DNA from 3 places in the Achromobacter sp. F4_2707 genome. Region 2 is predicted to be linked to each of the others. Evidence: predicted binding sites of a transcription regulator. Region 2 holds the regulator's gene; each other region holds the start of a gene.
What was found. Region 2 encodes FNR, which switches genes on or off when oxygen is low (the NO sensors DNR and NnrR bind a similar motif). Its sites were predicted from a motif close to TTGATNNNNATCAA; they were not measured.

Region 1 (3,283 bases), on a different contig from region 2:
GCTTCGACGGCCGTATGGAGGAAGGGGCCGGGAATAAGACCAGGCAACATTCCAACCACTAAGCAACCAACCACCAGAATGGCACTGGGAATCAGCATCATGAGCGGTGGCTCGTGCGGTGCGCGAGGCAGATCCTTGGCTTCCGGGCCGAAGAACACCTCAGTAATAAAGCGCAGCGAATAGGCAACGCTGAAGGCGCTGGCTACGACGGCCAGAAGCGGCAGCCCGTAGCGGGTGAACTCGTTACCGGTGAAGTAGACGGTTTCCGCGAAGAACATCTCCTTGGAAATGAAACCGTTGAGCAAAGGCACCCCTGCCATGGCCGCTGCGGCAACGATGGCCAGCGTCGCGGTAATAGGCATGCTGCGGAACAACCCTGACAGGCGGCTCATATCGCGGGTGCCGGTTTCGTGGTCCACAATGCCTGCCGCCATAAACAGCGAGGCTTTGAAGGTGGCGTGGTTAATTATGTGGAATACCGCTGCTACCAGGGCCAGGCGGCTGTCCATGCCTAGCAGCAAGGTGATGAGCCCCAGATGGCTGATGGTGGAATACGCCAGCACTCCCTTCATGTCGGTCTGGAAAGTGGCTGCGTAAGCACCCAACAATAGGCTGATCGCCCCGGCGCCGCCGATAATCCAAGTCCATTCAGGCGTGCCGGCCATAACCGGCCACAGGCGCGCCAGCAAAAACACCCCCGCTTTAACCATTGTGGCTGAATGCAGGTAGGCAGAGACGGGGGTAGGTGCCGCCATGGCATTCGGCAGCCACACATGAAAGGGGAATTGTGCGCTTTTGGTCAGGGCGCCCAGCGCGACTAATACCAATATAGTGGTGTACCAGGGGTGATTGTGAATGAGGTCGCGCGATTGCAGCACTACGTCGAGCTCGTAGCTACCGACCACATGGCCAATCATAAGCACGCCGGCCAGCAGGCAAAGGCCACCCGCACCGGTGATGGTCAGCGACATGCGCGCGCCCCGGCGTGCATCCAGCCTGTGATGCCAGTAGGCGATCAGCATGAAGGACGACAGGCTGGTGAGCTCCCAGAACAGGACGAGCTGAATCAGGTTGCCCGACAGCACAACCCCCAGCATCGCCCCCATGAAGGCAAGGAAGAAGGAGAAATACCGGGGGACAGGGTCTTCCGGCGACATGTAATAGCGAGCGTACAGGGCAATGAGCGCACCCATCAGGGTGATAATCATCGCAAACAACCACGCGAAACCATCCATGCGCAGGCTGAGGTTGACGCCGTGATCCGGAAGCCAGGGGACGGTGATGCGGATGACCTCGCCGTCCAAAATAGCGGGAAAGTGGCTGATTGCCAGCCCGGCGCATACCAGTGCGATCAGACCTGCGAGCCAAGCTTCTATATTCCGCGCATTGGATGGCAGAAAAGCAGCAACAATGCTGCCGAAAAAAGGCAAAGCAAGTATGAGAACAAGGGACATCAGGCAGGCGAGTCAGGGAAATGTAAGGTTCGACAGCCCTTTATAATACGATATGAAGCAGCATGTTCGAGGCCACTTGGCGTTTTTTTTTGCGAAAATCCGTGAGTTTCTTGCTTCGAACGTGCTTTGATCAGCATCAAGAAATTGTCTGGCATTAAACTGGACAATGTTAGCTTGATGCAGACCGTGTGCCGGTCGGGCGCGCGCGCCGGGGCAGGTACAGGTCTAACCCCCCGGAGTACGCTATGGTCGATACGACCGAAACGCAAAATTCAATTTCCTTTCCTGACATCGAAATTTCCGAAGAGCTGGTGCGGCGCTTTGATATCAGCGGCCCGCGCTACACCTCATACCCTACGGCAGACCGCTTCGATTACACCTTCAAAGAAGAGCGTTTTCTGCCTTATCTGCAGGAACGTGCTCAGCGCGATGATAATCCGCCGCTGTCGGTGTATTTTCACCTGCCGTTCTGTCGTTCGCTGTGTTACTTCTGCGCCTGTAATAAGATCATCACACAGGATTACAGCCGTTCAGCGCAATATGTGCGCTATGTGCACAAGGAGATGGAACTCCTTGCCCCACACTTGGGGAAAGACCGCCGCACAGTTCAGCTTCACCTGGGAGGCGGCACACCCACTTTCATGAGCAACGATGAACTCGCCATGCTCATGGACGCCACGCGCAGCCATTTCGACTTCACGCCTGATGCCGAGCTGGGCGTGGAAATCGACCCACGCACGGTGAACGAAGATACTTTGTCTTTTCTGGCGGGGCTGGGCTTTAACCGTTGTAGCTTTGGTGTGCAGGATTTCGACCCTGCGGTGCAGGCGGCTGTCAATCGCATTCAACCGCTCGAAATGGTGGAGCGGGCTGTTAAGGCCAGCCGTGATACCGGTTACGAGTCGGTGAATGCCGACCTTATCTACGGTTTGCCCAAGCAGACTTTATCTAGCTTCGAACGTACTATCGACGGAATCATCCGCCTTTCGCCCGATCGCATCGCGCTATATAACTACGCTCATCTGCCGGCGCGCTTCAAGGCGCAACGCATGGTCAAGCCCGAAGACCTGCCTTCTGCTGAAACCCGTTTACAGATTTTCCTGCTGTCTACGCGCCGCCTGCTGGAAGCCGGCTATGTGTATATCGGGCTGGATCACTTCGCCAAGCCCAATGATGAACTGAATCTTGCACGCCAGGATAAATCCCTGCATCGCAACTTCCAGGGGTACACCACACGGGCGGAATGCGACCTTATCGGGTTTGGCGTTTCAGCCATTGGCAAAGTGGGGCGCTCCTATAACGGCAATGTGCGCACGGTGAATGCCTACTACGAGGCGCTCGACGCAGGCCGCTTGCCGGTGGAGCGGGGCTACGATTTATCGACGGACGATGTCCTGCGCCGCGATGTCATCATGATTCTGATGTGCAGCATGCCCTTGCGCTTTGCCGATATCAATCAAAAGTATGGCATCGATTTCGAGCAATACTTCGCCAGCGAACTCGAACGCCTGCGCCCCTATGAAGAAGTCGGGTTCATGGAACGGAAAGATGGCGTGATTACCGTCACCCCCAAGGGGCGCTTGTTCGTGAGAGCGTTGGGCATGGTGTTCGATAAGTATCTCAGCCAGCCCACGGTATCTACCTACTCACGCTTGATCTGATCCGCCTGGTTGGGCATTTGCCCGCCGGGCTCCAGTGTGGGCATCCGATACAGATAGACGGTGACAGCAATGCCGGGAATCAGTAGCAGGATGCGCACCCAGGGCAGGGGGGCGAACCACATGGAGATTGTCAGGGACGTCCATAGCAAGGCGAGAGCGGTGATCTTC
Region 2 (3,283 bases):
TAGGCCGCCGCATCAATGCATTAGAGGCGCGGCTGGGTATCAAGTTGCTGGTGCGCTCCACACGCAGCATGTCGCTGACATCCGAAGGGAGTCTATTCTTAGAAGAGGCTCAGCGCATCCTGCGCGAGCTGAACGACTTGGAGTCACGTATATCGCAAGGCAGCGTGCGCCCGTCCGGCCACCTGCGCGTCAGCGCCCCCGCAGGGTTCGGGCGCCGCCATGTCGCCCCGCTTCTGCCCGACTTCACCGCTTCCTACCCAGATGTCAGTATTAGCTTGGATCTCAGCGATCGATTAGTCGATCTCATCGACGAAGGCTACGATTGCGCCATCCGTATAGGCGAGCTGGAGGATTCCCGCATAGTGGGCGTTCGGCTGGCAGACAACAAGCGTGTCATAGTCGCCTCGCCTTCATACCTCCAGCGCAACGGCCGCCCTAATTCGCCCGATGACCTGCTGGAACACAACTGCCTATCTTTCGGCCAACAAGGCAACCAAGCCAAAGGCTGGCTACTGACTCAAAACGGCCAAGTACGCGCCATTCGGGTAAAGGGCAACCTTGCATGCAGCGACGGCTCAGTTCTGCATCAGTGGACACTTGCTGGCATGGGGCTGGCTTGGCGCTCGCTTTGGGAGGTTCAGGAAGATATTGAAGCCGGCCATCTGATTACGGTACTCGACGAATATGCTGCACCTGTAAATGGTATATTTGCCCTGATGCCTGAACGCAAACATCTACCTCAAAGGCTGCGCTTATTCTTGGATATGCTCAAAGGGCACTACTCTTCGCCCACGTACTGGAACGGCGGCTTAAACAAACAAACGCCCGAGTAACACAGATGGGCGGAAATCAAAAGCTGCGCCTCCTAGCATAAAACCACCAACATGACAATCGGGACAGGCACCCGGCTATCCTTTATACTTGATCTATATCAAACAGCACTGGCGAGCCGCTGTGCGCCCGCAAGGGCAACCTGACGTATGCAAAAGCGAATTAGTGTAACTTCCGACTCCACCCGTTGCTCAACCTGTATGTTGAGCGAACTGTGCTTTCCTTTAGGTATGGCACGCAACGATGTCGCGAGGCTTGATGAGCTTATCCGGGAGCGCATTCGCGTGCCCAAGGGTTCGGCTCTCTTTCACCTGGGCGACAAAACCGAAGCAGTCTACGGTATCCGGTCTGGCACACTTAAAACTCAACTTGAAGACGCTGCTGGCCAAGTACAGATCACCGGCTTCCTGCTACCCGGCGAGATTCTCGGCATGGACGGCTTGGTAAACAACACTCATGTTTCCCATGCTATCGCTCTGGAAGACAGCGAGGTCTGTGTGATTCGCATTGACGACATGGATCAGCTTTCGCTGCATTTCCCTGCCCTGCAACAGCAGTTTCGCAGGTTGATGAGCAAGGAAATCAACCGTTCTCACCAATTGGTGATGTCGCTGGGGTCTTTACGTTCGGAACAACGACTGGCAGCCTTTTTACTAAACCTGTCGCATCGGCTTTCCGCCTTGGGCTATTCGCCCTATGAGTTTGTACTTCGCATGAGCCGTGAAGAAATCGGCAACTATCTCGGCCTGACTCTCGAAACCGTCAGCAGGCTGTTTTCACGCTTTGCGCGCGAAGGCCTGCTACAAATTCGCCAGCGAGAAGTCCATATTCTTGATATCCAGGCCCTGCGCAGCCTTTCCGGCAGCGACTGCGGCTAAGCGCGATTACGCCGCCCCAGGCGCCCTATAAAGGGTCGCCGAATTCATCGTACTCACGCGGACGTGGCGCGATTTTAAGCGTCAGTGTGCTGGACAGCGCGGCCATCACCCAGAAAAAGAAAAAACCTATTGTGTAAGCCTGCATACGGCTGGTCTCGATATGCCCGAAAATCACGAGATCCAGAGGGTCTATGAAGGCGAACACAAAAAAGGTCATCATCGCAGCGACCAGAAAAGAAGGCCACATTATCCACATCAATGAACGCCATTTCATAGAGCGGTCTCCTGCTTCTTCAACGCCAAGGGCGTAATTCCCCTAACAAACAGCTTAGCGCTGCTGTAGATAACGAACCTTGAATTCGCGCACATTCAGGGTTGAGCCTTAGTTTCTACCTGAGGTTTGGTCACCACGAGACCTCGCTTTACCCCACCATCACGGATTTCCTGATCTGAAAAATTCTGGAAAGCCAGATAAATGGTGATCGCACACCCAATAATGGCTAGGGCGGGACCTGCCATGAGAATCCAGGGCCAGGGTTCGCGATACCAGGGCTTCGCTTGATCAGTGTCTTTCATGCCACGTGCTTGTTTGAGGTTTAATTAATACGATATCGGTTTTCAATGTTGATATCAATTGGGAACGTAAAAACTAGACGGTTCAACAGCCTCGATCTCCCGGCCCTGCTCCGATGTCGCACTCGCGCGAAATTCGATATTGTGCAAGCCTGGCTCCGCCTGACCAACCGGCATCCGTACCACAATAGGTACCAGCCTATTGGATGCCGCTGGGATTTCTACCGTAGAAGTTTTATCGCCGTCGGTTGTTGTCACCACGATTTCGGGCACACCGGACGCGGACAACGACAAGGTCAACGGCTCTTCCGCCGTATTGATGATCTGAAGGCGGTACACGTTTTCAATCATGCCGCCCGGCACCTCACGACCCAAAGCCCCTCGGTCACGGATCACATCAAACCGCAAGGTAGTGCGTGTCGCCAGAGACACCATGAAGGCGATGAAGATAACGCCCAAAATGGCGGTATAGACCATCGTGCGCGGGCGCAAGGTGCGCTTGCGTACTTGCTGCTGTGTCAGACCTTCCTTAATGGCGTTCCCCGACGTGTAACGGATCAGGCCTCGGGGGTACTCCATTTTGTCCATGACGGTATCACAGGCATCTACACAGGCGCCGCACCCGATACACATGTATTGCATGCCTTCGCGGATATCGATACCGGTGGGACAGACCTGCACGCACAGACTACAGTCTACGCAATCTCCCATGCCGGCTTCTTTGTGATCAATCCGGCGAGAGCGACCGCCACGCGGCTCCCCGCGCACATAGTCGTAGGTGACAACGAACGTGTCTTCGTCAACCATAACGCTCTGAAAACGAGCGTAGGGACACATGTACTTGCAGACTTGTTCGCGCATGAAACCGGCATTGCCCCAGGTGGCAAAGCCGTAGAAGAACATCCAGAACCACTGCCAGAAACCCAGAGTTCCGGCAAACACACCCAGCAGCAGTTCGCGAATAGGTGCGAAATAACCGATGAATGTAAAGCCCGTCCACA
Region 3 (3,283 bases), on a different contig from region 2:
CAACGACCCTGAGGTTTTCCAAAAACTCAGACATGCGTTGCAGGGAACACAGCGTCCGGTCCATTATCTGGCCATTCCACCGGCTTTGTTCGCCACAGTCATTACGGGTTTGGCTGCTGCAGGGTTAAGCAGCAACGCCCGTGTCATTCTGGAAAAACCGTTTGGTCGAGACCTGGCCTCGGCCCACCATTTGAACCGTATCGCCTGCTCGGTATTCCCGGAAGAGGGCATTTACCGGATTGATCATTTCCTTGGCAAGGAAGCGATCATGAACATCCTGTATTTTCGTTTTGCCAATGCCTTTCTCGAACCGATTTGGAATCGCAATTACGTCAACAGCGTGCAAATCACGCTTTCTGAGTCATTTGGCGTGGAAGGAAGAGGGGCGTTTTATGAAAGCGCGGGTTGTCTGCGCGACGTCATCCAGAATCATCTGTTTCAGGTGGTGGGGCTGCTCGCAATGGAGCCCCCCGCCTACCGGGGCTATGAGCCTGTGCAGGTGGAAAAAACCAAGGTTTTCAGTGCAATGCGTCCTTTGCAGGCCAATGACCTGGTGCGGGGGCAATATCAGGGGTACCGCGACGAGCCGCAGGTTGACCCGCATTCCGATGTGGAAACCTTCTGCGCCTTGCGCCTGTATATTGACTCCTGGCGTTGGGAAGGTGTGCCCTGGTTTCTGCGCTCGGGTAAATGCATGAACACCACTGCTGCTGAAGTGCTGGTGCAATTGAAAGCGCCGCCGCAAAAACTTTTTACGGATTCCGACCCTTTGGATGGCCGGGCAAATTACCTGCGTTTTCGGTTTTCCCCACGAGCGGAGGTTGCTCTGGCGGCTCGTGTAAAACGCCCGGGCAAACAGTACGTGGGTGATCAGCGTGAATTATTGTTGCTGAATACGGCGGCAGACTCTGATTCGCCGTATGAGCGATTATTAGGAGATGCCTTGGCAGGCGACCGCTCACTCTTTGCCAGCCAGGCGGCCGTTGAGGCCGCCTGGCGGGTGCTTGATAACGTACTGACAGACCATAACAAAGCCCACACTTATGAAAAAGGGAGCTGGGGGCCGGCGCAAGCCGATGACCTGCTAGGCCCCCATGGGCCATGGCATAACCCTTGCCTGTAGTGATCTATGCGATATAAAGCCTTACTTGACCAGCAGCACGGGCATATCGACCAGATTGAGCACTTTGGTGGTGACCGAGCCCAGCAGCATGCCGGTGATGCTGCCCAGCCCGCGAGTGCCCATGATGATGTTGTCCACCTTATGCTTTTTGGCGTAATCGGCGATGGTTTGCGCGACCGGGCCGACCAGAACCTCGCTCTCGTATTCTACGCCAGCAGCGTCGAGTACAGCTTTGGCCGGAGCCAATGCCTTCTCACCTTCTTCCTGGTAGTAGGCCTGGATTTCATCGGCCGAAAAAAAGCGTTTGACGTTGCCGGACACGATGGGTGCAAAAGCCGTGACAAGCAGCAACTTGGCATCGCCGGTTTCCTTGGATAGCTCGATGGCACGTTGTACTGCGCGCACCGAGTTGTCAGAACCATCGACAGGAAGAAGTATCGTTCTCATTGTTGCCCCTAATGAAATAAAAGAAACCTGTGCCACCGCAAGGCCTGTGCCCTGCGGCTAGCTGAATCATTCATGGTAAGTAATAACACGAAAATCAGGATGATTTTAATCAAAAAGGAAAAGAAGCCATGGCTCCCAAGATAGAAGAGTACGCCATGCTCGGAAATTGCCGGACTGCGGCGCTTGTTTCCCGTGAAGGCTCCATCGACTGGCTGTGTTTTCCGCGCTTTGATTCGGCTGCCTGTTTTTCTGCTTTACTCGGCACGCCGGACAATGGTTGCTGGCGTATCACGCCAGAAGGGCAGATACGAGGAATCCGGCGCGCTTACGAAGACGGCACCCTCATCCTTGAAACGATTTTCGAAACAGATACCGGGGTGGCTAAGCTAATTGATTTCATGCCGACCACCCCGGCGCACTCAAGCGTGGCACGCCTGGTGGTGGGGCTGGAAGGGCGGGTGGAATTCAATATGGATCTCGTCATCCGTTTTGGCTACGGGCGCGTGGTTCCCTGGTTGGAACGCCATGGGGAAGGGTGTTATACCGCCGTGGCCGGCCCTGACATGCTGGTGTTTCGCACGACGGTTCCCATCACTTCGCGCGATCAACATAGTTCGGCACGCTTTATCGTGCACGCGGGCCAGCGCAAAAGTTTCACGCTTTCCCACCAGCCTTCGCACGAGCACGTGAGCGAGCCCTACGAACTGGGGGCCGCCCTGACCAGCACCAACTATTTTTGGCGCGAATTTTCTGATCGTTGCCCTGATGTCGGCCCATGGACGTCCATGGTCAAGCGCTCGCTCATCACCCTCAAGGCCCTGACTTACCAACCAACGGGAGGCATTGTTGCGGCGCCGACCACGTCCTTGCCTGAGCAATTGGGAGGCAAGCGCAACTGGGATTACCGTTACTGCTGGTTGCGCGACGCCACCATGACGCTGATGGCCTTCATGAACCTGGGTTATTTTGAAGAAGCGGCCGCCTGGCGCAACTGGCTGACGCGATCGGTAGCGGGCAGCCCCGATCAAATGCAAATTATGTATGGTTTGGCCGGCGAGCGTGACTTACCGGAATATGAGTTGCCTTGGCTGTGTGGCTATGAAGGTTCACAGCCTGTGCGCATAGGTAACGCCGCTGCCAACCAAAGGCAATTGGATATCTATGGCGAGGTTGCGGATGCCATGGTGCAGGCCATACGGGGCCATTTGCCGCCACATTCACGCATCGAGGCCATTACGCAGGTGATTGTGCCGTTTCTGGAAAAAGCTTGGCGGGAACCAGACGAAGGCATATGGGAAATTCGTGCTGAGCGCCAGCATTTCGTGCACTCTAAAGTCATGGCCTGGGTGGCGTTCGACCGTATTGCCACGGTCGCAGCCACCATGAGCAACGCCCGCCGCTTTGCCCAGAAATGCCGCCGTATCGCGGATGAAATTCATCAGGAAGTATGCGCTAAAGGCTATGACGCCCAGCGCAACACTTTCGTTCAGCATTATGGGTCGAAAGCGCTGGATGCCAGTTTGCTGCATATTGTGCTGACGGGTTTTCTTCCGCCGGACGATCCGCGCGTGGAGGGCACAATCCAGGCCATTGAACAGCGACTGATGCGCGACGGGTTACTATTGAGGTACGAAACTGAAACAGGCGTAGACGGTCTGCCGCCGGGAGAGGGCGTATTTCTGGCATGCTCATTCTGGCTGGCTGATGTTTATG

Region 1: a site for FNR is predicted at 1,581-1,594, ahead of hemN (oxygen-independent coproporphyrinogen III oxidase). Genes of this name have one in related genera too.
Region 3: a site for FNR is predicted at 1,670-1,683, ahead of VRY85_RS04895 (universal stress protein). Genes of this name have one in related genera too.

Annotation. Positions count from the first base shown of each region.
Region 1 covers NZ_JAZDRJ010000009.1:168,237-171,519, forward strand. The annotation lists gene VRY85_RS10610 (monovalent cation/H+ antiporter subunit A) at 1-1,454, opposite strand, end outside; gene hemN (oxygen-independent coproporphyrinogen III oxidase) at 1,700-3,115, shown strand; gene VRY85_RS10620 (YbaN family protein) at 3,097-3,283, opposite strand, start outside.
Region 2 covers NZ_JAZDRJ010000008.1:47,942-51,224, reverse strand. The annotation lists gene VRY85_RS09265 (LysR substrate-binding domain-containing protein) at 1-833, shown strand, start outside; gene fnr (fumarate/nitrate reduction transcriptional regulator Fnr) at 981-1,709, shown strand; gene VRY85_RS09255 (hypothetical protein) at 1,735-1,983, opposite strand; gene VRY85_RS09250 (FixH family protein) at 2,079-2,285, opposite strand; gene ccoG (cytochrome c oxidase accessory protein CcoG) at 2,340-3,283, opposite strand, start outside.
Region 3 covers NZ_JAZDRJ010000003.1:269,789-273,071, forward strand. The annotation lists gene zwf (glucose-6-phosphate dehydrogenase) at 1-1,123, shown strand, start outside; gene VRY85_RS04895 (universal stress protein) at 1,145-1,570, opposite strand; gene VRY85_RS04900 (glycoside hydrolase family 15 protein) at 1,699-3,283, shown strand, end outside.